One region of the Bradyrhizobium sp. LTSPM299 genome, then DNA from elsewhere that is predicted to be linked to it. Evidence: predicted binding sites of a transcription regulator. Region 1 holds the regulator's gene; each other region holds the start of a gene.
What was found. Region 1 encodes PhoB, which activates phosphate uptake and scavenging genes when phosphate is short. Its sites were predicted from a motif close to TGTCATNNANCTGTCAT; they were not measured.
Positions count from the first base shown of each region.

Region 2: a site for PhoB is predicted at 4,915-4,931, ahead of UP10_RS07935 (phospholipase C). Genes of this name have one in related genera too.
Region 3: a site for PhoB is predicted at 4,732-4,748, ahead of phnC (phosphonate ABC transporter ATP-binding protein). Genes of this name have one in related genera too.

Region 1 covers NZ_JYMU01000058.1:8,779-18,904, forward strand. Annotated here, with positions in the region: gene UP10_RS29100 (hypothetical protein) at 1-122, shown strand, start outside; gene UP10_RS46010 (DUF1488 family protein) at 281-727, opposite strand; gene UP10_RS29110 (response regulator) at 938-1,321, shown strand; gene UP10_RS29115 (sensor histidine kinase) at 1,427-2,206, shown strand; gene UP10_RS29120 (hypothetical protein) at 2,279-2,506, shown strand; gene UP10_RS29125 (Hsp33 family molecular chaperone) at 2,657-3,670, opposite strand; gene argF (ornithine carbamoyltransferase) at 3,854-4,780, opposite strand; gene UP10_RS29135 (aspartate aminotransferase family protein) at 4,780-5,988, opposite strand; gene UP10_RS29140 (GcrA family cell cycle regulator) at 6,471-6,980, shown strand; gene phoB (phosphate regulon transcriptional regulator PhoB) at 7,147-7,857, opposite strand; gene phoU (phosphate signaling complex protein PhoU) at 7,911-8,627, opposite strand; gene pstB (phosphate ABC transporter ATP-binding protein PstB) at 8,639-9,460, opposite strand; gene pstA (phosphate ABC transporter permease PstA) at 9,457-10,126, opposite strand, start outside.
Region 2 covers NZ_JYMU01000012.1:4,009-14,134, reverse strand. Annotated here, with positions in the region: gene tolA (cell envelope integrity protein TolA) at 1-896, opposite strand, end outside; gene UP10_RS07945 (aldo/keto reductase) at 959-1,777, opposite strand; gene UP10_RS07940 (cytochrome-c peroxidase) at 1,855-3,204, opposite strand; gene UP10_RS07935 (phospholipase C) at 3,219-4,898, opposite strand; gene UP10_RS07930 (MFS transporter) at 5,254-6,570, opposite strand; gene phnY (phosphonoacetaldehyde dehydrogenase) at 6,670-8,118, opposite strand; gene phnA (phosphonoacetate hydrolase) at 8,145-9,389, opposite strand; gene psrA (iron-containing alcohol dehydrogenase PsrA) at 9,427-10,126, opposite strand, start outside.
Region 3 covers NZ_JYMU01000016.1:5,967-16,092, forward strand. Annotated here, with positions in the region: gene UP10_RS10460 (aspartate dehydrogenase) at 1-420, shown strand, start outside; gene pncA (bifunctional nicotinamidase/pyrazinamidase) at 426-1,046, shown strand; gene hemC (hydroxymethylbilane synthase) at 1,137-2,123, shown strand; gene UP10_RS10475 (DUF1045 domain-containing protein) at 2,131-2,820, opposite strand; gene UP10_RS10480 (alpha-D-ribose 1-methylphosphonate 5-triphosphate diphosphatase) at 2,842-4,014, opposite strand; gene UP10_RS10485 (LbetaH domain-containing protein) at 4,011-4,676, opposite strand; gene phnC (phosphonate ABC transporter ATP-binding protein) at 4,861-5,676, shown strand; gene phnD (phosphonate ABC transporter substrate-binding protein) at 5,755-6,684, shown strand; gene phnE (phosphonate ABC transporter, permease protein PhnE) at 6,767-7,651, shown strand; gene phnE (phosphonate ABC transporter, permease protein PhnE) at 7,648-8,496, shown strand; gene phnF (phosphonate metabolism transcriptional regulator PhnF) at 8,650-9,375, opposite strand; gene phnG (phosphonate C-P lyase system protein PhnG) at 9,481-9,942, shown strand; gene phnH (phosphonate C-P lyase system protein PhnH) at 9,947-10,126, shown strand, end outside.

The DNA.
Region 1 (10,126 bases):
CGCCCCGCGAGCGTTATATCGAGCGTCGTGGCTATGAAGACCGCCGTGGCTATGACGATGGTGGTGGCATCGGCATCCGCGTCCCCGGCGTCAGCGTCGGAATCGGGACCGACCGCTACTGACGAAGGCCGAACGAGGTCAAAGGAAAAGCCGCGGAGAGATCCGCGGCTTTTCCTTTGGGAGAGCTGCCATCTCAGACAGAGTGAATCCAGCTTGCGGCGAACGCAACGCGGGCGCTCGATCTGCCAGATTGTCTCGCGTGATCCGAAAGGCTCTGGTTTCAGAAATTTGCGGCGACCAGATTGTACGAACCCCTGCTTCCGCGGACATAAATCCTGGCAGCGGCGGCACATATCGCATCACGGTTGGAATCGAAGGCGTTCAGAAATCCGGACTCATCGGGGCGTGCATCCGGTTGAATTCTCTTCAACGCGCCCTCGTCTATGAAGAATGAAGCCTCGATCGCGCTGTCGTGCCCCCAAAACCGCACGGCCCGCCGCGTTTGGTCGTATGAACGACTGTGATTTGGAAATTCGATCATGGTTGAGACCGTCAGGTTGTTGCCGTGGCTTGTCGTGACCCGCGTCGCGCGCGTCGAAGCGACGTGACGTTGGTCGATATCGGTCACAACATTTGGCGGCTTAAAGCTTCGCGCTTCCGCAAAGGGGATGCTGTAACAATACAGTTGCGCTGTGAAGCAAGTGGCTACTCCGGCATCGAACCACAAGCCCGCTCGAACCAGGCCGCGTTTCGGCCGGAATGCCTACACGCGAGTGACACGCAGAAGCATGCAATTCGCTGCCCTCGCGGCGGGCTTATTGTGTCAATGTTAAGCTGCCTTGGATCAAATGGGTGCTGAGATGCTTATTCCCAGTTCGGCCGCCTAAATTCCGGTCGATGGCAGTTTCGACACTCGAGCACCGTGAGCGCCGGTCTGATGGTACTTGATCATTCATCCATTCCAGCCGTCGTTCTGATTGTCGAAGACGAGATGATGCTGCGGATGAGCGCGGTCGACATGGTGGAATACGCCGGCTACACGCCGCTTGAGGCCCTGGACGCTGCCGAAGCCGTCGCCATCCTGGAATCCAGATCCGATATCGCGCTGATCTGCACCGACATCCAGATGCCCGGCAAAATGGACGGCATCGGGCTTGCGCATGCCGTGCATGCGCGGTGGCCGTCGATCAAGATCATCGTTGTATCCGGGCAAGCGAACCTGCCGAAGCTTGATCTTCCTCCGCACTGCAGGTTTTTCGGCAAGCCGCTCAATGCCGGGGAATTGATAGCCGGCATGCATGGCATGATCGGCCGGGCCTGATACGCGCGGTTTCAAGCTGATTGCAGCCTGAAACCGCCTTATTGCGGTAGAGCGCGTCTGCCGAACACTAGGTGCGGTATCCGACTCATGATGATACAGTGAATGATGATCGAAGCCGAATTCCGCACAATCCCGCGCCCCGCGAGCGTCACAGCATCGAATGAGGACGTTCTGGCGGCAGAGAATGTCAGCCTGCGGCTTCTGCTGGCGCAGGCCGAGATCAATGCAACGAGCTTGCTCGCCAAGGCCGGCATCGACGCCAGGGAGCGCGAGGCGTCCGATGAGCTGCAGAAGCTGATTCTCGAAGAGCTGCACCACCGCATCAAGAACACGCTCGCGACCGTTGGCGCGATCGTCTCCCAAAGCCTGCGTGAGCTGCCGGAGGCCAAGCCAGCGCAGCACGCCATCGAGGGCCGGCTATTGGCGCTCGGGCGGGCCCACGACCTGCTGCTGCAGGCAAGATGGAGCAGCGCGGATCTTGGCACCGTCGTCCGCGGCGCTGCTGAAGCTTTCATCGATCCGGATGAGCCGAAATTCTCGATTTCGGGACCCGCTGTCCGGATGGCGTCGGGCGCCGTCATCGCCATCGCAATGACGCTCAACGAGCTTTGCACGAACGCCACGAAGTTCGGCGCGCTGTCGGTCCCGGACGGGCGCGTCGACATCAGCTGGACGCTGGACCAGGCGGCGCAGCGCCTGCGCCTGACCTGGACCGAGAAGAACGGTGCGGCGGTCCGCCCTCCCGAAAGGCGCAGCTTCGGGACACGGCTGATCGAAACGCTCGGTAAGCAGCTCCGCGGCGACGTCCAGCTGAGCTATGAGCCCACCGGTTTCGTGTACGCATTCGATGTGCCAATGACTTCTCTGACGTCGTCGACGGCATAGCCTGTTCGTGCGAGAACCCTTGCCGACGGCGTTTCACAGACTGAGTCGAAGTAGATCTAGAAGGATCCCATGATGAAGAAAACCCTGCTCACTATTGACGAACCGGAACCGAGGAAAGTGATGCGCGCCGACCGGCCGCCCACCGAAGGTTTCGTGACCGTTGTCGACGGCCACTTCAAGTCGGAGTTTGACACTGTCGAGGCTGCTGAAACAGCCGGCCGAAAACTGAAGACGGCTTATCCGATGCTTCAGATCGAAATCTATGACGCCGCCAACAAGGCCCGTACCTTGCTGAGTTGACAGGCAAGCACCGACGGCACTGTCGACCATCAGACCGCGACGATGGGAATTGCCGAGCACGTCACCGAAAGTGGGCAAACGCCGGACGTCGCGAGCTGTGGCGCTTGCTGAGAGAACTGTTCGACGAACGCAGCGACACTGCGTTGCGGATCAGTTCCCCGCCTCCTCCACACCCGCTTCCTGCGGCGTAAAGTCGTAGACCGACGAGCAGAACTCGCAGGTCACGACGACCTTGCCGTCCTTGACCATGTCGGCGCGGTCGTTCGGCGCAAAACTGTTCAGCATCGCGGAGACGGCGTTGCGCGAGCAGGAGCACTGCGCGCGCAGCGGTTGCGGGGTGAAGACGCGGACACCGCGTTCGTGAAACAGCCGGTACAGCAGCCGCTCGCCGGAGAGACCAGGGTCGATCAGCTCGACATCCTCGACGGTTGAGATCAGCGACTGTCCTTCGACCCAGGCGTCGTCGTCGGGTACAGAATGCGTGACCGTGCCCTCCGGCGCGTCGCCGGGATGCATATCCGCCTGCTTGGCGCGCTCGGGTGCCTTGGGCAGGAATTGCAGCAGAATGCCGCCGGCACGCCAGTGGTGCTTGCCGCCCTCGCCGCCGCGCATCTCCTCGCCGACCGCCAGACGCACCCGCGTCGGAATCTGTTCCGAGCGAAGGAAATACTCATGGGCGGCCTCTTCCAGGCTGCCGCCGTCGAGCGCGACCAGTCCCTGGTAGCGGCTCATCTCCGCGCCCTGGTCGATGGTCATGGCCAGATGGCCCTTGCCGAGCAGCTCGCCCGAACTCTGGCCGGCCTTGAGCTGGCCCGCGTCGTAGCGCGCATAGGCGCGCAGCCGGTCGGGGGCCTGGAAATCGACGATCAGCAGCGAGACCGGACCGTCAGTCCGGGTCTGCAGGATGAAGCGCCCCTCGAACTTCACGGTCGAGCCGAGCAGCGTCGTCAGCACGATGGCTTCGCCGAGCAGCTTGCCGACCGGCGGCGGGTAATCGTGTTTGTGCAGGATCTCGTCGAGCGCGGGGCCGAGGCGGGTCAGCCGTCCGCGCAGGTCGAGCGCGCCGACCTCAAAGGCCAGCACCGCGTCATCAACGGGAATGGCCGACGGCGCGCGGATCGGCGCCTCAGCCGGGATTTTGATGTCAGAGGATTGTGAAACCATGGCGTTTTATCTGGGGTCTCGAACGATGAAATAAAGGGGTTGTTGTCGTCCCTGCGAACGCAGGGACCCATAACCACAGGAGCTTGTTTTGACTCAAGGCGTCTCTCCTTGTGCCTCTTTCACAGGCCGCCGCGTATGGGTCCCGGCTCGCGCCACGCTTGGCCGGGACGACAATTGTGGGCGCTACGCCACTGCGCCAAAACACCAGGCCAGAATGCCCTTCTGCGCATGCAGGCGGTTTTCCGCCTCATCGAATACGACGGATTGCGGGCCGTCGATCACCTCGTCGGTGACCTCCTCGCCGCGATGTGCCGGCAGGCAGTGCATGAACAGCGCGTCGGGCTTGGCAAGCTGCATCAGCTTGGCATTGACCTGATAGGGCTTAAGCACGTTGTGGCGGTGCTCGCCCTCCTTGTCGCCCATCGACACCCAGGTGTCGGTGACGACGCAGTCGGCGCCGTGCACCGCGGCCTCCGGATCGGTGCCGAGCACGATCGGCGCACCGGTCGCCTTGATCCAGTCGCGCATCGGCTTCTTCGGCGCGAGCTCCGGCGGCGTAGCGATGTTGAGGTTGAACTTGAAGCGCTCGGCAGCGTGGGCCCAGGAGGCCAGCACGTTGTTGTCGTCGCCGGTCCAGGCCACCGTCTTGCCTTCGATCGAGCCGCGATTTTCCTCGAAGGTCATCAGGTCGGCCATCACCTGGCAGGGATGCGAGCGGCGCGTCAGCCCGTTGATGACGGGAACGGTGGCGTGGGCGGCGAGCTCGAGCAGCGCATCGTGGTTGAGAATGCGGATCATGATCGCGTCGACATAGCGCGACAGCACGCGCGCGGTGTCGGCGATGGTCTCGCCGCGGCCGAGCTGCATCTCGGTGCCGGTCAGCATGATCGATTCACCGCCGAGCTGGCGCATGCCGACGTCGAACGACACCCGGGTGCGGGTCGACGGGCGCTCGAAGATCATCGCCAGGGTCTTGCCTTCGAGCGGCTTCCTGGGCTTCTCGTGCGCCTTCCGCGCCGCCTTCATGGCAGCGCCGGCCGAGAGCATGTTACGCAGCTCGGCAAGCGGCAGTTCGTCGATATCGAGGAAGTGTCGTACCGGCTTGCTCATCACCCGGCCGCCTTCTTCGGTAGCGCCGCCGACAGCGCAGCGCTGGCGCGCTCGAGGCTTGCGACCGCCAGGTCGAGTTCGGCCTCGGTGACGATCAGCGGTGCCAGGAACCGCACGACATTGTCACCGGCCCCGACGGTCAGCAGCTTCTCATTGCGCAGTGCGGCGACGAGATCGCCGGAGGGCACCACGGCCTTGACGCCGATCAGAAGGCCCTCGCCGCGTACGTCGGAGAGCACGCTGGGATAGCGGTCGACGACGGAGGCGAGCTTCTGCTTGAGCAGCAGCGACATCCGCTGCACGTGATCGAAGAAGCCGGGCTTGAGCATGACGTCGAGCACGGCGTTGGCCGCCGCCACCGCGAGCGGATTGCCGCCGAAGGTCGAGCCGTGCGAGCCCGGCGCCATACCTGCCGCGGCTTCCGCGCTTGCCAGCACCGCGCCGATCGGGAAGCCACCGCCGAGCGCCTTGGCGAGCGACATCACGTCGGGTGTGACGCCGGTGCGCTTGTAGGCGAACAGATCGCCGGTGCGGCCCATGCCGGTCTGCACCTCGTCGAACGCGAGCAGCAGGCCGTGCTCGTCGCAGAGCTGGCGCAACGCCTTGAAGAAGGCATGTGGCGCGGAGCGCACGCCGCCCTCGCCCTGCACCGGTTCGATCAGGATGCCAGCGGTGTGCGGTCCGATCGCCTTCTTGACGGCTTCGATGTCGCCGTGCGGCACCTGGTCGAAGCCGTCCATCGGCGGGCCAAAGCCCTCGAGGTATTTGGCCGAGCCGGTGGCGGCGAGCGTCCCCAGCGTGCGGCCATGGAAGGCGCCTTCGAAGGTGATGATGCGGTAGCGCTCGGGATGCCCCTTGGAGAAGTGATAATGGCGGACCAGCTTGATCACGCCCTCCATCGCCTCCGCGCCGGAATTGCAGAAGAACACGAAGTCGGCGAAGCTCTGCTCGCAAAGCCGCGCGGCGAGCTTCTCGCCGTCCGGGCTCTTGAACAGGTTCGACATGTGCCAGAGCTTCGTCGCCTGCTCCTGCAGCGCCGCGACCAGATGCGGGTGCGCGTGCCCAAGGGCGTTCACCGCGACACCGGAGGTGAAGTCGAGATAGCGGTCGCCATTGGTTGCGATCAACCAGGCGCCCTCACCGCGCTCGAAGCCGAGATCGACCCTGGCGAAGACGGGAAGCAGATGCGACGCTGCGCTGTTGGTCATGACCATCACTGACGGGTTTGAGGCCGACAATTGCCGCGCGCCTTGACGCCAACACGACAACAGCCAGCTTCGGAAAACAAAACGTGCCGCCTTTTCGGGCGGCACGTACGGGCATTCTATGCTGCGGGCAGTAACTGTCAATCGCCGGAAGCGGCCTTCCTGCGGTCCGAATCGAGCGCAATCCGGAGCATTCCGGTGCGGTGGAAAAGTGGAATTGCAATGCATAAGTGTGGGAACATGTGGACGCGCGACCGCGGACTCTTGCGCCAGAGTCACGCCATATTGTAGCGTTTGGGCTGTCGGGTACGACATCTCGTGCGGTAGTACTGGACCCCTTAAGTAGCCTTTCGTTCTGCGTAGACGTTCGGGCGCATAGGCGTGCCCGGCGAGGGCCAAGGGATTCTGACCGCAGGAGTTTTTCGAGATTTGGCTCGCAGCACCGCTCCAAGGATTGGCCGGTGCTAGGCGAAGGGATGAATGTGATGACTGTATTGACCTGGTCCGACGATCGCGTCGAGCAGCTGAAGAAGCTCTGGGAATCCGGCCTGTCCGCCAGCCAGATCGCGGCGGAACTTGGCAATGTGACGCGAAATGCCGTGATCGGCAAAGTGCACCGGCTCGGCCTGTCCGGCCGTGCCAAGGCGCCTTCCGCGGCCGCGCCGCGGCAACGCAAGGCACGTCCGGCGCAGCATATGATGCGGGTGGCGCGCCCGGTGTCGCGCGGCAACACCGCGCTGGCCCACGCCTTCGAGGTCGAGATGGAGGCCGATCCGGTCACCTACGACAACGTCGTGCCGATGAGCCAGCGGCTGTCGCTGCTCGAGCTGAACGAGGCAACCTGCCATTGGCCGGTCGGCGATCCGTCGAGCCCGGATTTCTTCTTCTGCGGCGGCAAGGCGCTCGGCGGCCTGCCCTATTGCGCACATCACTCGCGCATCGCCTACCAGCCGGCGAATGATCGCCGGCGGCCGGCGCCCAAGCCGACGCGGTAGGTAAGCCGACTCCATCCACGGCGTCATCCCGGCGAAAGCCGGGATCCATAACGACCGACGCGAGTGGTTGTGCCCCGCTGGGGCTCCAGCGTATTCCAACAATCAAGATTTGTGGTTATGGGCCCCGGCTTTCGCCGGGACGACAATTGTGAAAGCTCGCGCGGCCTTACTGCTGCGGCTCGGCCTTGGCAAAACGGTCATCCAGCGCGTAGCCCGCGCCGCGCACGGTGCGGATCGGATCCTGCTCGCGGCCCGGATTGAGCAGCTTGCGCAAACGGCCGATATGCACGTCGACGGTGCGCTCGTCGATATAGATGTCGCGGCCCCAGACGCTGTCGAGCAATTGCTCGCGGCTGAACACGCGGCCGGGATGCTCAAGGAAGAACTCGAGCAGCCGATACTCGGTCGGGCCGAGATCGATCGGCCGGCCGGAGCGCGCGACGCGGCGCTTCTCGCGATCGAGCTCGATGTCGCCATAGGTCAGCACGGTCGCAAGCCGCTCCGGGCTTGCCCGGCGCAGCAGGCCCTTCACCCGCGCCAACAGCTCCGGCACCGAGAACGGCTTGACGATGTAGTCGTCGGCGCCGGTGGCAAGGCCCCGTACCCGCTCGCTCTCCTCGCCGCGCGCGGTCAGCATGATGATCGGCAGCTGCTTGGTCTCGGGCCGCGCCCGCAGGCGGCGGCACAGTTCGATGCCGGAGAGGCCCGGCAGCATCCAGTCCAGCACCACGAGATCGGGAATGCGCTCCTTCAGCCGCGTGTCGGCGTCGTCGCCGCGGCCGACCGTCTCGACGTCATAGCCTTCCGCGTCGAGGTTGTAGCGCAACAACGTCGTCAGCGCTTCTTCGTCTTCGACCACCAGAATGCGTGCGCTCATCGCTTTGTGTTCTCTCTCTCTGTCTTGATCCGTTGCCCTGACGCGAACCGAAATTAACTGCCCGGAACCGTGGTGGCGAAATTGGTCATGTCGCCCTTCGGACGCTTGTCCATGATTTGCTGGCCTTCGATCATGTAGAAGACGGTTTCCGCGATGTTGGTGGCGTGGTCGCCGATCCGCTCGATGTTCTTGGCGCAGAACATCAGATGGATGCAGAACGAGATGTTGCGCGGATCTTCCATCATGTAGGTCAGCAGTTCGCGGAACAGCGAGGTGCAGATCGCGTCGACCTCCTCGTCGCCCTTCCAGACCGCCATCGCCGCCGGCAGATCGTGCGCCGCATAGGCGTCGAGCACCGACTTGACCTGCGACAGCACGAGATCGGTCATGTGCTCCAGGCCGCGGATCAGCTTGAGCGGCTGGAAATCGCTCTCCAGCGCCGCGACGCGCTTGCCCATGTTCTTGGCGAGGTCGCCGATCCGCTCGAGGTCGGTGGCCACGCGCATCGCGCCGACGATCTCGCGCAGATCAATCGCCATCGGCTGGCGGCGCGCGATGGTCAGAACCGCGCGTTCCTCGATGACGCGCTGCAGGCTGTCGATCTCGATGTCGGCGGCGACGACACGCTTGCCGAGCGCGACGTCGCGGCGGATCAACGCATCGACCGACTCGGTGATCATGCGCTCGACCAGGCCGCCCATCTCGGCGACCAGGCGGGTGAGTTCCTGCAGGTCGCTGTCGAACGCCTTGGCGGTATGTTCAGAAGCCATGTGTTATCTCCTCAACCGAACCGGCCGGTGATGTAATCCTGGGTACGTCGATCGCTCGGCGAGGTGAAGATCTTGTTGGTGTCGTCGAACTCGATCAGTTCGCCGAGATACATGAAGGCGGTCTTGTCGGAGACGCGCGCCGCCTGCTGCATGTTGTGGGTGACGATCGCGATCGTGTAGTCCTCGGACAGCTCCTGGATCAGCTCCTCGACCTTGGCGGTCGAGATCGGATCGAGCGCCGAGCACGGCTCGTCGAACAGGATCACTTCGGGCCGCACCGCAACCGTGCGCGCGATGCACAGGCGCTGCTGCTGGCCGCCGGAGAGCGAGAGGCCCGAGGCGTTCAGCTTGTCCTTGACCTCGTTCCACAGCGCGCCGCCGCGCAGCGCCTTCTCGACGCGGTCGTCCATCTCGGACTTCGAAATCTTCTCGTAGAGGCGGATGCCGAAGGCGATGTTCTCGTAGATCGTCATCGGGAACGGCGTCGGCTTCTGGAATACCATGCCGACCCGCGCGCGCAGCAGATTGAGGTCGAGCTTGGCGTCGAGGATGTTGGTCTGGTCCAGCATCAGCTGGCCGACGGCGCGCTGACCCGGATAGAGATCATACATCCGGTTGAAGATGCGCAGCAAAGTCGACTTGCCGCAGCCGGACGGGCCGATGAACGCGGTGACGCGGTTGGTGCCGAGCGTCAAATTGATGTTCTTCAGCGCGTGGTGCTCGCCGTAATAGAAATTGAGGTTGCGCACCGTGACCTTCGGCGGCGCATCCGGCAGCGGCGAATGCGGAGCAACATGGCTCGGGGGATTCGTCGAAACGGAGAGCTCGGTCATTTTGTGGCCCTTTCGGCACCGAGAATGCGCGCGCCGATATTGAGGGCGAGCACGGTGAAGGTGATGAGCAAAGCACCGCTCCAGGCCAACTCTTTCCAGTAGGCATAGGGGCTCTGCACGAAATTGTTGATGGTCACCGGGAGGTTGGCCATCGTCTTGGTCAGGTCGAGGCTGAAGAACTGGTTCGACAGCGCGGTGAACAGCAGCGGCGCGGTCTCGCCGGCGACGCGGGCGGTCGCCAGCAGCACACCGGTGATCAGACCCGATCGCGCGGCACGATAAGCGATCCGCTTGATCACCAGCGAGCGCGGCAGGCCGAGCGCGGAGGCCGCTTCGCGCAGCGGATTGGGCACCAGCAGCAGCATGTCCTCGGTGGTGCGCAGCACGACCGGGATCACGATGACCGCGAGCGCAAGGCAGCCCGCGAGCGCCGAGAAGCCGCGCATCGGCACCACGACGGCGCCATAGACGAACAGGCCGATGATGATCGAGGGCGCGCTGAGCAGGATGTCGTTGATGAAGCGGATCACCGAGGTGAGCCGGTCATTCTTGCCGTATTCGGCGAGATAGGTACCGGCGAACAGGCCGAGCGGCGCGCCGATGCCGACACCGATCACGGTCATGATGATCGAGCCGACGATGGCGTTGAGTAGGCCGCCGTCGGTC
Region 2 (10,126 bases), on a different contig from region 1:
TCGCGTGTCGTGAAGTCGAGATCGAGCACCTTCCATTCGCCGTAGCGCTCCCTGGGCAGCATCCCGTAAGGCTGGCAGGCCTGCAGCCCAGTCGTCGCGCTCTTCATCAGAAGCACGCCTTTCGCTGATGCGGTGCCCTCGATCAGCTGGGGGGCGGCTGCGAGCTTGCCGTCCGGCGTCATGAGCACTCGCAGCTTGACCCTGACGTCGTCGCCGGTGTTCAGGTCGGCCGGAAGCTTCATGCAGGTTTTCAGATGGCGGCGGAATTCCGCGACAACGCCGGTGCCGACGTCGGCCTTCTCCGAGGCCGCCGCGTCGAAATTGTCCTTTCCAGGCGCGCTGCCGGCAGGCGCAGCCGGCAGATCGGGCGGCAGGCCGAGGATGACACCGTATTTGACGGACACATCAGGCTCGGGCGGCGTATAGGCCGGCGGTGACGGCGGCGCGGGCTGCTGGGCAACCGGCGGAGGTGGCTGTGGCGCCGGAGGCGGCTCGGCCTTCGCCGCCTGTTGCGGGGTGGGACTTGGCTGTGGCGCCGGCGGCGTGGCCTGTTTCTGCTGGGACTGCGGCGTAGGCGGCGTCGCCTGATTCTGCTGAGGCTGCTGTTGCGGCGGCGTCGCCTGCTTCTGTGGCGGTTGCTGAGCGGCAGGTTGCGGCGTGGCCTGGTCCGTCGGCTTGTCCAGTGACGGCAACTGAAACTCGGGCGTCGGTGACGGGCTCGGCACGGGCTCAGGCTTGATCTCGGCGGCCTCCTGCTGCGTCACGACCTCGACCGGCACCGTATCGGCGGCGACGGGATCGAACTGATGGACTTCCGAATACAGGAAAATCAGCCCAAGCAGCGACAGGTGCACGAGCACCGACGCTATCATGTCAGCGTTTGGCCGGAACTTCATCCCACTCGATCAAATTGTGATGTCTCCCCGCCCTTTAGCATAGCGGTTGGGGCCGACCTGCCTCAATCCCATTTCGGCGCAAAACCGAAATCGGTCAGCCGGCCGCCCGCGCTGCCCATCGCGGAGATCTCGCCCATATCCGCTTCGGACAGCTCGAAATCGAAGATATTGATGTTCTCCTGCAGCCGCTCGAGCTTCGAGGTGCGCGGGATCGCGGAAACATTTTGTTGCACCAGCCAGCGCAGGCAGATTTGGGCCGCGGTCTTGCGATAGCGGTCGCCGATCCGCGCCAGTGCGCGGTCATTCTTGATTCGCCCCTTCGCGACCGGACTGTAGGCCACCAGCGCCAGGCCATGGCGCGCGCAGGCCTCCATCACCTTGGCCTGGTCGAGATAGGGATGATACTCGACCTGGTTGCAGGCGAGCGTTTCAGGGCAGTCCGTCACCGCCTCCTCGATCAGCGCCACCGTGAAGTTCGAGACGCCGATATGCCGCGCGAGGCCGGCTTGCTTGACCCGCGCCAGCGCACCGAGCGTCTCGGCCAGCGGCACCTGCGGGTTGGGCCAGTGCAGCAGCAGCAAATCAACCTCGGTCAGGCGCAGCCGCGCCAAGCTCTCCTTGGCCGATCGCTCAAGGTCCTTCGGCAGAAAGTGGTTCGTCCAGACCTTGGTGGTCAAGAAGACGTCGTCGCGCTTGACGCCCGAGGCGCGCAGCCCCTCGCCGACCTCGCGCTCGTTCTCGTAGATCTGCGCGGTGTCGATGTGGCGATAGCCGAGCCGCAGCGCCTGCTCGACGATGCGCGCGCAGGTGCGGCCGCGTAACTCCCACGTGCCGAGCCCGATCACCGGGATTTTGGCACCATTGCCTTCGATGAAGATCATGCGGCCATTATGAGCCGCCAGGCCGGCGCTGCCAACTCACGCGGGCGTGGGGCCGGCTGAAGGCCGGTCGAGCCGGCTCAAGGTTCCGGCTCGAAACCGTCGGTCAGCGTCTTCAGGAAGGCGATGATGTCGGCTTCATCCTGCGTCGTCATCGCCGGCGCATCGCCGGCATGGCGGTCGAACGGCGGATCGCTGACGTCGACATTGGCGTGATACTTCGCCGGCAGATCGTCGTACTTCCGCACCGTCCCGTCTGCTGCGCGCGGAAAAACCTTCTCCGGATTGGTGTCGCGGAAATTGTAGAAGTCGAGCACCTGCTCGAGGCTGCGGAAGGCGCCGTTGTGGAAGAAGGCGCGGCGGGTCGCCGTGTTGCGCAAGGTCGGCGTCAGGAACATGCCGCAATATTGCGTTTGCTCGGCGACGTCGGTGCGCTGCGGGCCGCAGACCCCGAGATCGAAACGATCGGGATCGGCGTTTTCAGCGAGCGCGGCATTGCGCGGCGCGCCGAGCGCCTCGTACTGATGGTCGGTGAACAGCGGCGGCAGGCTGTCGCGCGTCGGTGCCGACGTATGACAGCCAGCGCAATTCGCCTTGTCAGGGTCGTCGAACAATTGCAGGCCGCGCAGCTCGCTCTCGCTGAGCCGCGCCCTGCCCTCCAGCCAGTAGTCGTACTTGCTGGTATAGGGATGGAAGCTCACCTCTTCGACCTGATAGCGCGCGATCGCGAACATCGCCTCCGCGATCAGCAACCGCCCGTTGTCGAACACACCGGCGCCGAACAGCTCGGCGAAGCGCCCGGCGTAGCGCGCGCGGCGCAGCTTGTCCGCCACCACCTCGAGACTGCCGCCATCCATTTCATTGCGGTCGAGCAGCGGGAAGATCGCCTGATCCTGCAGCGTGTCGGCGCGACCGTCCCAGAACAGGCCGCCTTGCGGCACGATGTTCGCCGCAGCAGCTGCGGTCGCGGTCGCGACCTTCTTCGCGCGCGCGCTCTGCTGGCCGAGCGCGGCCATCTGCGCGAGGTCGACGACATTGTCGTCTTCGTCCTTCTCGGGCCCGATGCTGAAATTCGGCTGGCGCTCGAGATAGGTCAGCGAGGGAACGGCGCGCGCACCCTGCCGCTTGAGCGTGGCGCCGCCGAGCATGACCGGCCCGTCATTGGGCGGGCCGTAGGCGTGATCCGGGCTGTGGCAGGACGCGCAGGAGAGTTGGCCTGACGATGAGAGCGACGCGTCGTAAAAAATCTGCTTGCCGAGTTGCGCCATCGAAGACAGCGGCGCAACGGGTGGACGCATCAGGTGGATCGGGTTCGGGTTTGTACCCGCCAGCCCCTTTGCGTCCGGAAGTCCGGACGTCTCCACCGCTGCGACAGCGCCGGCCATGCAGAGCAGGCCGGCGCCGAGGAGCCACAAAGTGCGGCCGTTCATGTCACATCCGATGATTAGCGGTGATGATCAGGCGGGCTGACGATCACCGTGCCGGACGTCGGATCGAGAAACAGCTGGCTCTGACGATCGTCGCGGAAGCGATCGCGGTCGAAGTCGAACAGGTCCATGATCGATTCGGCGCTCTCGTCGAACGAGCCGCCACCCAGGCGCTGGCCGTGCAGCCAGTTGTCCTCGATGAAGCGCACCACGGACGCCTGCGTCAGGCGGTCGTGGCTGACGAAATTCCGCTTGGCGTAGGGCGAGATCACGATGAAGGGAATGCGCGTACCCGGACCGCAGCGGCCGTTCACGGGCTTGCCGCTCAGACCCTTCGGCTGCGGCTGCTTGGCGGCACCGAGGCCGCACTTGCCGGGACCGTTGACCTGATCGGCGGTCGGATCGTAGGAGGCGCTGGTCGGCACGGCATAGGCGTGGTCGTACCAGCCGTCGGAATCGTCGTAGGTGACGATGACGGCGGTGTCATGCCATTCCGGCTGCTTCTGCAGGAAGTTGATCAGCTCGACATTTCCGGCCTGCTCGTCGAGCGGATCGGAATTGCCGGGATGGCCGTCCTGATAGGCCGGCATCTTGATGTAGGAGACCGCCGGGAAGTTGCCGGCTTTGACCGCGGCGTAGAAATCTTCGAGGTCGTAGTTGTGATTGGCCGGATCGACGGTCTTGCTGCCAGCGATATAGGTGTGGCCGATCGCATCGACCGAGCTCGGCCGCGCATGGGTCGGGTTGCCCGTCGACTTGTAGTACTGGAACCAGGCGTGGTGCGGGATATAGTCCACGATGGTGCCGCTGACATTGCTGGAGAAGGTGCTGCGGGTACAGCCGGTCGTGCCGTTGGCGTTCTTGAGTGTCAGGTCGAAGCCGCCCATGAAGCCGCCCCAGCTGATATGTTCGGCGTTGAGCAGGTCGCCGATATTCTTGCTGGTCATCAGCACGGTGCTGGTCGCGCTCGAACACTGGTCGTAGGCGGGATCGGTATCGCCGATCAGCGTCAACCCGCCCTGGCCGTCAGCGATCGACGAGGAGCTGCCGACGATGTTCACCGCGCCGTTGGTCTGGCCGGAGATCACCTCGAGCGCGCCTTGTGTCGACGGCCCGTAGGTGCCTGTGTAGGTGTTGTCGTTCATGGCGAAGTTCTGGGCGTAGTTCCAGAACGCGGTAACGGTGTTGCCGTCGAAATAGCCCAGCACCTGCCCGTTGGTGCCGAAGGCGCCGACGCCGCCGGCCGTGCCGCGCCCGGTGAATTCCGGAAACAGGTCGGCCTTGCCGTTGTCATAGGCCTGCTGCTCGGGTGTGTAGGCGTGGTTCTGCGATCTCGTGTTGGCCTGGGTGCGGTCGAGACGGAACGGATTGGCCGCGCCGGTGCCGTTGGCCGGGTTGAGGTTGGGATTATTGGTCAACAGGTTCGCATTGGCGAGGTTGTTCACCTTCGGCGTATGCGGCTTCGCGGTGAAGGGAATCGAGCCCGACGGATTGGCCGCGTTCGGATACGTCGCAAAATAATGATCGAACGAGCGGTTCTCGTTGAAGATCACCACGAGATGCTTGATCGGCGTATCCGTGTGGATCTCGTGCGGATGACGATGGTCCCGCTCCCATTCGTCCTGAGCGGTAGCGCTGCCCACGAGCGCGGCAGCAATCACACAGAGTCCGACCGTCGAAAGAAGTTTGGCTTTCACCGTAGTGCCCCCAGCTATTGCAAATTTATGACGTTAGCGTGCGACACGTTAGCCACGTCCCGTAACAGGTCTGTGTCGGTTTTATGCAGTCGATGAATATCTGTGAAAAAATGACGCGCGCATTTCTCGCGACGGTTGCAACCATCGAGAATAATCTTCGGGCTTAATCTGTCGGGCGTGAATTGCGACGCACGCCCGCGAGGCGGTGCGCGTCGCCCCGCTCGGCCCGAATGGTCCAACAGGAACGTTCACGCACGCAAAATTCGGAACGCTGCCGTGGTGACCTGGCCGATAGCGGGCTTGCTTTCACGGACGCGTCCTGGCCGGGCGTCCGCCCAGGACGCGTCCGCGTGACCTATCTGCGGATGAAGGCCGCAACCAGCGCGCTGGAGCCGGCGCAGGCGGCCACCACCAGGAACACCAGCGAGGTCTGGTTATGCGCGTCCATGAAATGGCCGATCATGGGTTCGCCGAGGCCTGCGAACAAATAGGCGAAGAAGTTCATCACGCCGGTCGCGGTGCCGGCCCGCTTGTGGCCGACGAGATCCGGGCACAGCGCCCAGAATGAGGATTGCGGACCGTAGGTGAAGAAGCCGCACATGAATAGCACCGTCATCCCGAGATAAATTTCCGTGGTGGGAATCTTGTACATGCAGAGCGCGGTGACCGCGGCGAGGACCATGTAGAGGACGATGGCGAGATAGCGGCGCGAGCCGAACACCTTGTCCGAGACCCAGCCATTGCTGAACGCTCCCACCGCCATGCCGACCGGCAGTGCGATGCTGATCCAGCGCGGATCGATCGCCGATGTTGCGCCGGCCTTGGCCCAGTTGTTGCCGAGGAAATGCACGGGCACCCACACCAGGAGGCCATAGCGCGCCGCGTTTTGGAAGCCGATCGAGACGCCGGCGACCAGCAGGCGCCAGTTCGACAGAACGGCCTTGTAGCGCGCGAAAGAGCTCTCGTTGGCATCGATGGCGCTCTCGCCCGCGGCAATGTCTTCGGCGTCGTCATGCGGCGAGGCAAAGCCCATGTCCTCGGGCTTCTCGCGAGCAATCAGATAGAACGCGATGCCGCCGACCAGCAACAGCACGACCGGGATGCGGAATATCCAGCGCCAGTCGAGCTGGAAATAGCCGACCACGACCAGCGACGTGACGAATGACAGCACTGAGGCGAGACCGGCTGCGAATGTATAGAGGCCATAGACCGTGCCGCGCTCATGCCGTCCCCACCAGTTCGACAATAGGCGGCTGCCCGGCGCCCATCCCATCGACTGGAAGTAGCCGTTGATGCCCCAGAACAGCGACAGGCTGACGATGCCGGTCGACAGGCTGGTGGCCCAGTTCATGATGAAGGAGAGGATCGCGCCGGCGCTCATGACGCGGCGGCCGCCGAACTTGTCGCCGAGATTGCCGTTGATCGCCTGCCCGACCGCGTAGCACCACAGCAGCGCCGCGCTGGCCCAACCCAGCGCCTCCTTGGTGACGCCGAACTCGGCCTGAATGCCGGGAATCGCGAAGCCGAAGGTTTGCCGCCCCGTGTAGAAGAACAGATAGCAGAACATCGCCGCGAACAGCATCCGCCACTGCGCGCGGCGGAACGAGGTCGCCAGCTCCGGATTCTGGATTCCGACCGAGCCGACGCTCGCCGGACTAAACGTGATCGTCATTGAAAGCCTCCCCTGATTGCCGACTTATGAATGTTTCGCAGTCCAGCCGCCGCGCTGTTGTTGTGGCGCGCGTGCGGCCTCGTTTCGGATCGGATGCGGCTAAGCAGGCCAGGGCAGCGAGTAGGTCTTGACGTTGGTGAAGCTCTTGATCGCTTCCTGCACGCCTTCCTTGTAGCCAAGGCCGGAGTCCTTGATGCCGCCGAACGGCGACATCTCGATGCGATAGCCCGGCACTTCCCAGACATTGACGGTGCCGACGTCGAGCTCGTTGACGAACCGCGTGATGTAATCGAGCCGGTTGGTGCAGACGCCGGACGACAGGCCGAAAGCTGTCGCGTTGGAGATCCGGATCACGCTCTCGATGTCGTTGGGGACGCGGATGATCGGAATCACCGGACCGAAGGTCTCCTGCATCACCAATTCGCTGGTGTAAGGGATGCGATCCACCACCGTCGGCGGATAGAGCGCACCATCACGGTTATTGCCGTGCAGCAGTTCGGCACCGTCTGCGACGGCCGCGTTGACCCGGCGCTCGAACTCCTTTGCCGCGCCCTCATGGATCACGGTGCCGACATCGACGGTCGGATCCATCGGGTCGCCACACTTCAGCGCCCGCGCCTTCTTCAGCACCAGCGCCGAGAAATCGTCGGCCACGGCCTCCACGCACAGGATGCGCTTGACGGCGGTGCAGCGCTGGCCGGAGTTCTTGGTGGCACCGGTGACGGCGAGCTCCGCCGCCTTCTCCAGATCGGCGTCCTCCATCACGATCAGGGGGTCATTGCCGCCGAGCTCGAGCACCAGGCGCTTGTAGCCGGCCTTCATCGCAATGTGCTTGCCCACCCGGACCGAGCCCGTGAAGGTCACGAGATCGGCGTCGGGATCGGTGATCATCGCATCGCCCATCGAATGCGGATTGCCCGTCACCACCGACAGCATCTCCGGCGGCAGGCCGGCCTCGTAGAGCACGTCGGCGAGCGCCAGCGCGGTCAGCGGCGTCAGCTCGGTCGGCTTCAGCACGACGCGGTTGTTGGTGGCGATCGCCGGCGCGATCTTGTGGCTGACCATGTTGAGCGGATGGTTGAACGGCGTGATCGCCGAGATCGCGCCGAGCAGCGGGGTGCGCGTCGTGAAGATCTTGCGCGCCTTGCCCTGCGGGCTGATGTCGCAGGAGAAGGTCTCGCCGTCATCCCTGATCGTGAGCTGGCCGGCAAAGGAATAGACGTCGTAGGCGCGGCCGGCCTCGTAGAGCGAGTCCTTCCAGCACAGGCCTGACTCGGCCGTGATCAGCCGCGCGAACTCCTCCTTGCGGCTGGCGAGGATGTCGGCGGTGCGCAGCAGGATGCGCTGGCGCTCATAGCGCGTCAGCTTCGGCTTGAAGGCGGCGGCTTTGGCAAAGGCGCTGCGCACGTGCTCCGGGCGCGCCGCCGGCACCGTGCCTACCACCTTGTTGGTGTAGGGATTGAAGACGTCGACATGCTCGTCGGTGTCGACGAGCGTGCCGGCGATGCGCATCTGCTCGTGGCGGACGGCCGGGGTCTGGATGTTCATGGCAATGTCCTTGGCGGTGTCCTGCATTACTGGATGCGGTTGAGCGCGACGTCGAAAGCGTCGAAGTTGCGCAAGCGATGATCAGGCGGCAGCGCGATCTTGCGGTTGGCGATCAGCGGCACCCGCTCCTCGGTCAGTCCGCCATGCGAGCGCAGCGGCTCGGTGAGCCCCGACAGGTCGTGACGCGCCGCGCTGGTGCCGAGCACCTTGTGCTTGGAGGAGATCACGACGATGTCGCCGATTCTGTCAGGCGGCAGCTCGAACCTGGCACAGGCATCCTTGCGCGTCAGTGCGACGTCAATGCCGTTGATGTCGCGCAGTCGCATCAGCAGCGTGTCGATGTCGGCGCCTTCGGGCGTGTAGATCGTTGCGAACGACCCGAGCGAGCCGTGATGGGCGACATAGGGATCGGTGATCGGCAGGATCACCCGTGCGGCGCCCTTCCCGGTCCAGTCATCCATGACGTCCTGGAGATAGATGACGTCAGGCTTGCCGTCGGCGAGATACTTGTCGTTCATGCCGTGATCCGCGGTCGCCACGATGGTGCAGCCGAGCGCATCGAGCTGCGCCAGGTAGCCGTCGATCATCGCGTAGAAGTCGTTGGCGATTTTGGTACCGAGCCCGACCTTGTGCTGGATGTAGTCGGTGGTCGACAGGTACATCAGGTCGGGGCGATGGCGCTCGACGAGCTTGACGCCAGCCGCGAACACGAACCGCGACAGGTCGGCCGAGTAGACTTCGGGCAGCGGCAGGCCGACGAAATCGAGCACATCGTCGATGCCGTTAGCAGCAATGGTGGCCTGGTCGGCCCTCTCCGCAGAGAAAGCAAAGGCGCGGCCGGTGGAATAGTCGAGCCCGTGCGCGAGCAGCGCGCGCAGCTTGTCCTTGGCGGTGACGGCGGCAACCCTGTAGCCGGCATCGTGGACGCCGGCCAGAATGGTCGGCGCGCGCAGGAATTTCGGGTCGTTCATCATGACCTCGGTGCCGCTTGTCGTGTCGTAGAAATAGTTCCCGGCAATGCCGTGCACCGCCGGCGGACGTCCCGTGATGATCGAGAGGTTGTTCGGATTGGTGAAGCTCGGGATCACGCTGGCGGCGTGCACGTGGGCGCCCTCCTTCATGAAGCGTGCGAAGGTCGGCGCCACGCCGGCGTCGATCGCCTTCTCGATGTAGCCGGGCTCCGAGCCGTCCAGGCAGATCACGACGGTCGGTCGCGTCGGCGGGCTGTAGCTGCGGCCGTTGACGATGATGGGGTTGCCATTGGTTGTCATGATGTCTCTCCTTGTCGTGCGTCGCGCCGTGATGCGCTCACGCGCTGATCGCGCTCGGCAACCGCGTCATCTGCGACGCCTCGATGAGCTTTTCTCTTGATCCAAGGAAGTTGCGGCCGCGCTCGCCCTGCAGCGAGTCCTCGATCAGCGCGTTCCATTCCTTGCGGTCGATCCGGTAGGCGGCCGGGTTGCAGGAGATGCCGAGCCGCGCCATGAAATCCTCGAGGTCGTCGGCGGCGCGCGCCAGATCCGTGCCGAAAATCTGCTTCAGGCTGTCCTCGCAGAGCCCGCCGGCACCCTTCACGCTCCGCAGCACCATCGGCAGCGAGAACGAACAGGCGATGCCGTGTTGCACGCCGTGATGAAGCGTGATCGGGTAGGACAGCGAATGGGCGATCGCGGTCTTGGTGTTGGAGAACGCCAGCCCCGCAAACAGCGCCGCCTGCGCCATCCGGCTGCGCAATTCGAGATTGCCGAGATCGCCGGCAAGCCGCGGCAGCACGTCCAGGACGCCGCGCGCCGCCGCTACCGCGTGGTTGGCCGAGACCGGGTTGTTGTTGACGTTCCAGATGCTCTCCAGCGCGTGCGACAACGCATCGAGACCGGTCGAGATGGTGAGCAGCTGCGGCTTGCCGAGCATCAAGCGCGGGTCGATCACCGCATGCGTCGGGTAGAGCGACGGGCGGGCCAGCGAGTATTTCTTGCCGTTGGCCTCGTCCCAAACCGTGCCCCAGCAG
Region 3 (10,126 bases), on a different contig from region 1:
ACCGCGGCCGCTGAAGGGACGATCCATTCGGCGAGGCTGGTGACGCGCAAACCGGTCGTGGGGCTGCTCGGCGCTCCGCATCTGGTCGAGAACAACATCCAGATCGAAGGGATCACCGAGCCGCTGCGGATCTTCGAAGGCAGCGCGCGCGACGCCGCAAAGGGCTTTCCGGCCAATCTCAATGTCGCGGTGGCGCTGTCGCTCGCCGGCATCGGACCTGACCGCACCCGGGTCGAGATCTGGGCCGACCCAACGGTGACGCGCAACACCCACCGCATCGAGGTCGATTCCGATTCGGCGCGCTTCACGATGACGATCGAGAACATCCCCTCGGAGAACCCGAAGACCGGCCGCATCACCGCGCTGTCGGTGATCGCCTGCCTGCGCAAACTGCGCGCCAGCTTGCGGATCGGAACGTAAGCGCGATGAAGGTGCAGCCTGACGACCTCTTGCTGATCATCGATGTGCAGAACGACTTCTGTCCAGGCGGTGCGCTGGCGGTCGCCGACGGCGATACAGTGGTGCCGGTCGTCAACCGGCTGGCGGAGCGGTTCGACCATGTCGCGCTGACCCAGGACTGGCATCCCGCGGGCCACAGCTCGTTTGCGACCTCGCATCCGCCAGCCGCGCCGTTTTCCTCCATCACGATGCCCTACGGCCCGCAGACGCTGTGGCCCGACCATTGCGTCCAGGGCACGTCAGGCGCCGCGTTTCACCCGCAGCTCGCAGCCGACAAGGCCGAGCTCGTGATTCGCAAGGGATTCCGCGCGGCGATCGATTCCTATTCGGCGTTCTTCGAGAATGACCTGAAAACGCCGACTGGTCTGGCGGGCTATCTTCGGGAGCGCGGCCTGAAGCGCATCGTCATGGCAGGGCTCGCGACCGATTACTGCGTGCAGTATTCGGCGCTCGATGCGCGGCGGCTCGGCTTCGAGACCGCCGTCGTGATGGCCGGTTGCCGCGCCATCGATCTCGCCGGCTCGCTTGCAACAGCCACCGCGGCCATGACGGAGGCCGGCGTCGTGCTGCTCGACGACATCGCTTGAGCAGGGCTTGGTTAGGGGCAAAAACCGTTGTTATGACTGGCCTTTTGCTTTAATCCCCAGCCGTTGACGGTCATTCGCAGCGGAGACTTCGTGTCGGGACAGGCTTTACGGATTGGCACGCGGAAAAGCGTGATGGCGCTGGCGCAGACCGACGAGGTCGCGCGGCTGCTGCGCGCCTCGGCGCCGGACCTTGCCGTCGACGTCGTCAAGTTCGAAACCCGCGGCGACCAGGACCAGACCAGCAAGCTGCTGCGTCACGGTGGTAAGGGCGGCGCCTTCGTCGCCGAGATCCGCGATGCGATGCGATCAGGCACGCTGCAGGCGGCGATGCATTCGCTGAAGGACGTGCCGGGCAACGAGGAAACGCCGGGTCTCGTCATCGCGGCGATGCTCGCGCGCGACGCCGCCAACGATTCGCTGGTGCTGCGGCCCGGCCTGTCGCTCGAAACCTTCCGCGCCTCCCGCGGCAAAGGTCTAAAAATCGGCACCAACGCGGTGCGCCGCGCCGCCTATCTGCGCCGGCTGTTTCCCGAAGCGACAGTGATCCATTATCGCGGCGCCGCCGACACGCGGATCGCAAAGCTCGATCGCGGCGACAAGCAGCGGCTGCCTGGCGGCGGTGAGGTCGGGCCGGCGGATGCGCTGGTGATGGCGCGCTCCGGCCTCGAGCGCATCGGCATGACCGCGCGCATCGCGCATGATTTCACTGTCGACGAGATGTTGCCGGCCGTTGGCCAAGGCATCGTCGCGGTCGAATGCGTCGACACTGACTGGGCGACGCGCATGCGGCTGGCTGGAATCGACGACGCGCAGGCGCGGCTCAGCGCTGAAGCCGAACGCGAGGTGCTGTGGGTGCTCAACGGCCATTGCAATTCGCCGATCGCGGGCCACGCCACGCTTGTCGGCCATGAGATGACGCTGCGCGCGTCCGTGCTCGACGAAACCGGAGACCGCTTCATCGAGGTCGTCAGGTGCGGCGCCGCGGATCGCCCGCGCGAACTTGGTCGCGCAGTGGGACTCGAACTGCTCGACAAGGGTGCCGCCGAGATCATCGCCCGCAGCCGGCCGGACGAGTAGCGCGCTGTTACGAACGCAGCGGCCAGCTGCCGATGATCCGGAAGCGCGAGGCGCCGTCGTCCTGCCTGAACAGCGCGATGCGGTCGATCGCGAGCGTCGTGAGGCCCGTCGCAGCAAACCGCTCCCGCAGCGCCGCCACGATCGGACCGCGCCGCTCGTCGCTCAGCCGTCCGGTCAGTGTCATGTGGAAGCGGAACTCCTCCATCACGTAGGGATAGCCCCAGCGATCGAGATAGTCGCACTGCCGCGCGGTCAGCTTCGCGGGATTGCGCCGCGCGCGGTCTTCCGGAGAGAGCGGAGCGCGGAAGGCGTCGAAATCTCTGACGCAGTCGGCGGCAAGCTGCTGAAGCTCGGCCGAAGGCTTCGCCGGTATAACGGCGATGAAGCCGCTGATGGCGTCGACCACCGGCTCGATCACCGGAATGCGCCTGATACGGCCGGCGAAGGCGGCGCAGGCGTCGACGAGGTTGGCTTCGCGCTTGCCGTCGGCCAGCGACATCGGCGCCTTCAGCGTGGCGTGGAAGCCGTATTTGCGTGGGTCCTGTGTCACCTCGCGCCAGTCGGGCGCGACCCCATCGGGGAACGGCAGGTCGTCACCCGATGCGGCATCGTAGCCGAGCAGCGTCGAACCGAAACGGTGCAGGACGCTGTCAGACGACGATGCGTAGTAGATCGCGTAGCGCGGATGATTTGCCATGACCGCCAGAATAGAGCCGCGTTACGCCGTCGCAACCGTCTTGCGCGACGCGAGCGAATGAACCAGGCGGCCGGCATCCGTCAGATGCACCAGCCGTCCGGCGGCGATGACGGCGACGGCGCGTGGCCGCAGCGGCACCTTGTCGTCGACGATGATGATATCGGCGCGGCGGCCGGCGGCCAGCACGCCGCGATCGGCGAGGCCGGCGGCACGCGCCGGCGCCGACGAGATCAGGTCCCAGGCCCTGGCGAGCGGCAGCGTGCCGTCGGCGGCGAGGCGGAATGCTGCCAGCAATTGCGCCGGATAATAATAGTCAGACGCCAGCACCGAGCAGAGGCCCTTCGCGATCATGTCGGATGCTTTGGTCCAGCCGGTGTGGCTGCCGCCGCGCACCACATTGGGGGCGCCGAACACGATGAAGTCGCCGGCATCAGCGGCGTCGCGGGCTGTCTCCTCATTGACGGGGAATTCGGCGATCGTGACACCCAGTGTGCGGAAGTCCTGACGCATGGCGGGGCTGTTGTCATCATGCGAGAGCATGCGGACACCGGCCGCGCGCGCGGCAGCGGCCAGGCGCGCGATCGAGGCAGGCACATCGGGGCGGCGGGCGGCGACCTGGTCGAGCAGCTCATTGACGGCTTCGATCGAGAGCCCGGCGCGTTCGGCGAGGCGGCTGCGCTTGTCCGGCTTCACATTGCTGTGGTCGTTGAACGCGAACAGGTCGATGCGGCCCTCGGTGAGCCATTCGGTGATCTCGGCCTCGGCTTCGAGATTATGGGTCTCGTGGCGCAGATGGAAGCGCGTGTCAGCGGCAAGCTGAGGCCGCAACGCCTCGATCGTATCCAGCAATGTCCGCGCATTGTCAGCGCTACGCAGGCCGGGCTCCCACGACCAGGTCGTGCCATGGAAGACGGTGGTGATGCCGTTGGCGATCGCCTGCCGGTCGCTGTCAACAAGCGCGACGTCGGTCGGGAAGTCGACGCCGGGGCGCGGCATCATCTGGCGTTCGAAGGCGTCGCCGTGCAGGTCGACGATCCCAGGCAGCACCAGGAACCCCTTGGCATCGATATGGAGCGCGGCGCGGCCCTGTTCGGCGTTGAGTGCGTCGATGTCGCGGCCGGCGATCCGCAGCGAGGTCTCGGTGAACGCGCCGTCAACCAGCGCGCGTCCGCCTTCGATGAAAATGTCAGTCACGATCCGGCACTCCGAGTCTTGTCTTGTGATTGGGCCACAGCTTCGGCCTCGTTTTTGTCGAGGAAGTCTTCCACCGAAAGGTTGCGAAAATCGGGCAGGGCACGGCGAAGCGTCTCATGATCCCAGTCCCACCACGCCAGCGCAGTGAGACGGTCGGCAACCGCTTCCGAAAAGCGCCGCTTGATCGGTCGTGCCGGATTTCCGCCGACGATGGTGTAGGGTGGCACGTCCTTGGTCACAACAGCGCCGGCAGCAATGACCGCGCCGGTGCCGACGTTACGTCCGGCCAGCACCACCGCGCCGTGACCGACCCAGACGTCATGGCCGATATGCACGTGGTGCGCACGTCGCCAGTTAAAGAAGTCGGTGTCGTCGCTCTCGCCGGGAAAATAGGCGCTGGCGCGGTAGGTAAAATGCGCCTGCGTGGCGCGGTGCATCGGATGATTGCCGGGATTGATCCGGGTCATCGCCGCGATCGAGCAAAATCTTCCGATCGTGGTGTAGGTGATCTGGCTGTCGTTCACGACATAGGAATAGTCGTCCATGCTGACTTCGAGCAGGATGGTGCGTGCGCCGACCTCGGTATAGGTACCGAGCTTGCTCTCGCGCACCGATGCCGTCGGATCGATGGTCGGGACGACCGAGAGTGTTTTTCCGGCCATCAGGGCCTCCACAAATCATGGCTTCCGGGAGATGCGCTCGTCATCACGGTGCATGATGACAGCAGCATGACGTCACGATGACAACCATAGTGGTGTGGACGATCGCCGCACCGCAGCAGTACGTCACATAACTGTTAAACACCGGGGATAGCGATGGCCTGACAGGACGCGTTTGGAGCATTGCATGCTGGTGGTTGAAGGTTTGACGTGCCGCTTCGGCACAAAAGCCGCGGTCGACAACGCATCATTCTCGATTGCGCCGGGTGCTTTCGTCGGCGTGATCGGCCGCTCCGGCGCCGGCAAGTCGACCTTGCTCCGCATGATCAACCGCCTCGCCGATCCCACCTCCGGCCGTATCCTGTTCGAAGACGTCGACGTGACCTCGCTGCATGGCAAGGCGCTGCGGCAATGGCGGGCGCGCTCGGCGATGATCTTCCAGCAGTTCAATCTGGTCGGCCGGCTCGACGTCCTGACCAACGTGCTGATGGGGCGCCTTGCCAATATCCCGTCCTGGCGATCGCTGGCGCAGATGTGGCCGGAGCAGGACCGGGCGCTTGCGATGTCCGCGCTCGAGCAGTTCGATATCGCCCAGCTTGCGGCGCAGCGCGCCGACCAGCTCTCCGGCGGCCAGCAGCAGCGCGTCGCGATCGCCCGCGCGCTGGTGCAGGAGCCGGACATCATCCTCGCCGACGAGCCGATCGCTTCGCTTGATCCGCGCAACACCAAGATCGTGATGGACGCGCTGCTGCGTATCAACAAGCACTTCGGCATCACGGTGCTCTGCAACCTGCATTCGCTCGATCTGGCGCGTACCTATTGTGATCGCTTGATCGGCATGGCCGCGGGCCGCGTGGTGTTCGACGGGGCGCCCGCGATGCTGACCGATCAAATCGCGCGTGAGCTGTACGACCTTGAGGCCAATGACGTCATGGGGACGGCGCCGCTGCCCGCACCCGATGGCGCAACCGCTCCGGCGCTCGGCACCGCAGCCGCGGCCTGAGCGTCGCGCACTTCCGATTCCAGACGGCCGGGCATTTTGCCCGACCCAACAGGCGTAACCACCACAAGAGGGTTTATTATGATCACTCGTCGCATCGTTCTGGCCGGCGCAGCCGCGCTGGCGTTCGCCGGCTCGGCTTCGGCCTCCGACTGGAAGACCAAATATCCGGAAATCACCTTCGCCGTGATCCCCGCCGAGAACGGCTCGGGCGTGACCGAGCGCTACGGCGCATTCGTGGACTATCTGTCCAAGGAACTCGGCATCAAGGTGAACCTGCGCGTCGCCAACGACTATGCGGCCGTGATCGAAGGCCAGCGCGCCGGCAACATCCAGATCGGCTATTACGGCCCGGCGTCGTTCGCGCGCGCCCGTCTCACCGGCGTCAAGACGGATGCCTTCGTGATCGACGTCAACGCCGACGGCTCGAAGGGCTATTATTCGGTGTTCTACGTGCTCGCCAAGAGCCCGTACCAGAAGATCGAGGACCTCAAGGGCAAGAATCTCGGCCTTGTCGACCCGAACTCGACCTCCGGCAACAACATGCCGCGCTTCAAGCTGAACCAGATGGGTATCGATCCGGACGCCTATTTCTCCAAGGCGATCTTCACCGGCAGCCATGAGAACGCCGTGCTGGCGCTGGCGCAGGGCACCGTCGACGTCGCCGCCAACTGGTGGAACGCCGATGACGACTCCAACCTCACCCGCATGCTTAACAAGAACATGGTGAAGTCGAGCGACGGCACGCCGCTCAAGAAGGAAGACTTCCGCATCATCGTGAAGTCCGACCTCATCATCAACTCGCCCTACGCCTATCTCGAGAGCCTTCCGGACGACATGAAGGCCGCGATCAAGCAGGCGTTCCTCGATGCCGCCAAGAAGGATCCGGAAGCGTACAAGAAGCTCTCCGACGGTAAGAACCTGCCGTGGCAGCCGATCACCAACGCCGATTACGACAAGACCATCGAGCTGATCAAGTTCGTGGACAATCTGCGCAAGAAGGCGTCCTGATCGATCGCCGCAAACGAATTGGGCCGGGTTGGATAACCCGGCCCTTTTCCGTTCAACCCTTAAGGCAGATCGGCCCGCGTCGATGGCGACCGCCATATCTATTCTTCCGGCCCAGCAACTTGCGGTGCTGAATGACGCCTATCGCAAGGCGGTGGCGCGCAAGCGGCTGAAGATGACGATCGCCGCTGCGGTGTTTTGTGCAGCGCTGCTGATTGCCGCTATTGGCGCCGAGGTGAACCTGCGCACGCTGTTCACCTATTTCGGCAATTTCATCAGCTATTTCGACCGCATCCTCACGCTCGATTCCGGCGCGCGGGTCTGGACCGATCCGGCCGAGTGGTTCTGGGGCTGGAAGAAGTGGCTGCGGATGCTCGGCGAGACGTTGCTGATCAGCTATGTCGGAACGCTGATCGGTGCGGTGTTCGCCTTTGCGCTGAACTTCTTCGCCGCGCAGAACACCTCGCCTTCGCGGTGGTTGCGCTTCGCGGTGCGTCGTCTGCTGGAATTCGCCCGCACCGTGCCCGGCATCGTATTCGCGTTGATCTTCGTCATCGCCTTCGGTCTCGGACCGATGGCCGGCGTACTCGCGATCGCGATCCATTCGACCGGCGCGCTTGGAAAACTGTTCGCCGAGATCGTCGAGAACGCGGACATGAAGCCGGTCGAGGGCATCCGTTCCACCGGCGCGAGCTGGCTGTCCTGCATGCGCTTTGCCGTGCTGCCGCAGGTCGTGACCGGCTATGCCAGCTATGCGCTGCTGCGATTTGAGGTCAACGTCCGCGAAGCGTCTGTGATGGGCTTTGTCGGCGCCGGCGGCATCGGTCAGGAGTTCGTGGTCGCGATCCGCAAGTTCTACTATTCCGATGTCAGCGCCATTCTCGTCACCATCATCGTCACGGTCTTCATCATCGATATCTCGACGGGTTGGCTGCGCAGCCGGCTGTTCGGCAAGGAGGCGCGCCGATGAGCCAATTACCGAAGCCGGACACTGAGCAACTACGCGCGAAATATCCCGATGTCTTCGCCCGGCCAGCCTCGGCGCGGCTGGCGATGCCGGCAATGATCGCAGCCGCGCTCGCGATCTTTGTGTTCGGGCTGGTCGATCTCGACTTTTCGGCATCGAAGCTGATTTCGGGGGTGAGCCAACTCGGTTGGATCACCATGATGATGATCCCGCCGAATCCGGGCTCATCGTTTCCGCTCTATATGCAGGCACTCGGCGAGACGCTGTCGATTGCGCTGCTCGGCACCACGCTCGCCGCGATCCTGGCGCTGCCGGTGAGCCTGCTGGCGGCGCGTAACATCATTCCTTCGAACCTGATCCGCTTTCCGGTGCGCCGCTTCCTGGATTCGATCCGCGGCGTCGATACGCTGATCTGGGCACTGGTCTGGATCAACGTCGTCGGCCTCGGCCCGTTCGCCGGGGTGCTGGCGATCATGGTGTCGGACTTCGGTGCGTTCGGAAAGCTGTTCTCGGAGGCGATCGAGGGCGCCGACCGCAAGCAGGTCGAGGGCATCCGCGCCTCCGGCGGCAGCGTGCTGCATGAAATCCGTTTCGGCCTGCTGCCGCAGGTGTTGCCTGTTATTGCGGGGCAGGTGCTCTATTTCATCGAGTCGAATACGCGTTCGGCCACCATCATCGGCATCGTCGGCGCCGGCGGCATCGGCCTGCAACTGGCCGAGCAGATCCGCGTGCTGGAGTGGCAGAAGGTGTCGTTCCTAATCCTGATGATCCTGATCGCGGTCGCCGCGATCGATTTCATCTCGAGCAAGCTGCGCTTTGCGATCATCGGACAACGGGCGGTGGCCTAGAGAGTCACCTCGCCCCGCACTTGCGGGGAGAGGTCGGATTGCGAAGCAATCCGGGTGAGGGGGCTATCCCCGTATTCAAATCCATCGAGTTTGCGGAGGCAGCCCCTCACCCCAACCCTCTCCCCGCAAGAGCGGGGCGAGGGAGAAATCACCTCAACTGTTCTCCACCAGAAACTCGACGCGCTCCGCGGCAAAGCGCGAGCGCTTGGTGACCAGCGGCTTGTCCGCGGGATCCACGTCGGTGGAAACCACCACCAGCACCGGGCGGCCCAGCGCGAGATCGAGCCGCGCGGCGTCGGTGGCGTCGGCAATCGCCGCGGTGATCCGGGTCGAGGAGCGCCGGTAATCCCTGACGCCGTAATGCGCCAGCAGCTTGGTCATCGAGCGGACATTGGCGAACACGCTGCCGGCATCGGGAAACCGTTCGGCTGACAGCCAGGTGGTGGAGACGCAGATCGGCGTGCGGTCGGCGAGCCGCACTGACTCGATCCGGATCAGTGGAGCGCCGATCTTGAGCCCGAGTTCGCGCGCGATCTCGCGGGTGGCGACGTCGTCGCCGGCATCGATCAACTGGCCGCGCGGCTCGTGGCCGCCGGCGCCGACGATCTCGGAAAACCGCGTGCGTGAGCGCAGCGGATAGGCGAGGCGCTGGGCCTCGACATAAGTGCCGCTGCCGCGCTCGGCGCGCACCAGGCCGCGTTCGGCGAGCGCTGCGAGCGCGCGCCGTACCGTGTGGCGGTTGACGCGATAGGTCTCGGCGATCTCCACCTCGCCGGGCAGCTTTTCGCCCGCGGCAAAGCGACCGTCGGCGATGCCGCGCTCGATGCCATCGGCGACTTGCCGCCACAAGGCGACGCCGGAACTCTCCTGCATGCTCATGCCGCGGTGATACCTAGAAATCGTCGATTTGTCACGAAACAGTCATGGCGTTCCGCTATCAAGTTGTCTAGTATCATAGACAACTTGATTCAGGCAAGGTTGCTCATGGATTCGATGGTGCGGAACAGCAAAGAGGCGCAGCGCAAGGCCGCGATGGCGGTGCTGGCGCATTCCGGCGCTACCGAGATCGCGGGACGGCTCGCTGATATCACGGTGCCGGCGCATGAGAACCTGCGCGAGCCGGAGAACGGGCTCGTGATGGTGCGCGGCCGGATCGGCGGCGACGGTGCGCCGTTCAATCTCGGCGAAGCGACGGTGTCGCGTGCGGCGGTGCGGCTTGCGACCGGCGAGGTCGGCTTCGGTTACACGCTCGGCCGCGACAGCGAGAAGGCGCAGATGATCGCGCTGTGCGACGCCATGGTGCAGTCGGCGGACTTGTCCGGCGAGGTGGAGGCGAAGGTGATCGCGCCGTTGCGCGCTGTCATGATCACCGAACGGAGCCGCAAGGCCGCGGAGACGGCGGCGACGCGGGTCGATTTCTACACCATGGTGCGCGGTGAGGGGTGATGTGATGACGACATTTGCCGAACTGCCCGCAGGATTTGCCGACAAGGTGTTGTCGGCCCAATCGACCTTCCGCTCGGTGATGGACGCGATGGCGCGCCCGGGCAGCGTCCAGCGCATCACCGCCACGGCGGGAACGCCCGCCGGCATGATGCGCGGCTCGGCTGCGATCGCGCTGACGCTGTTC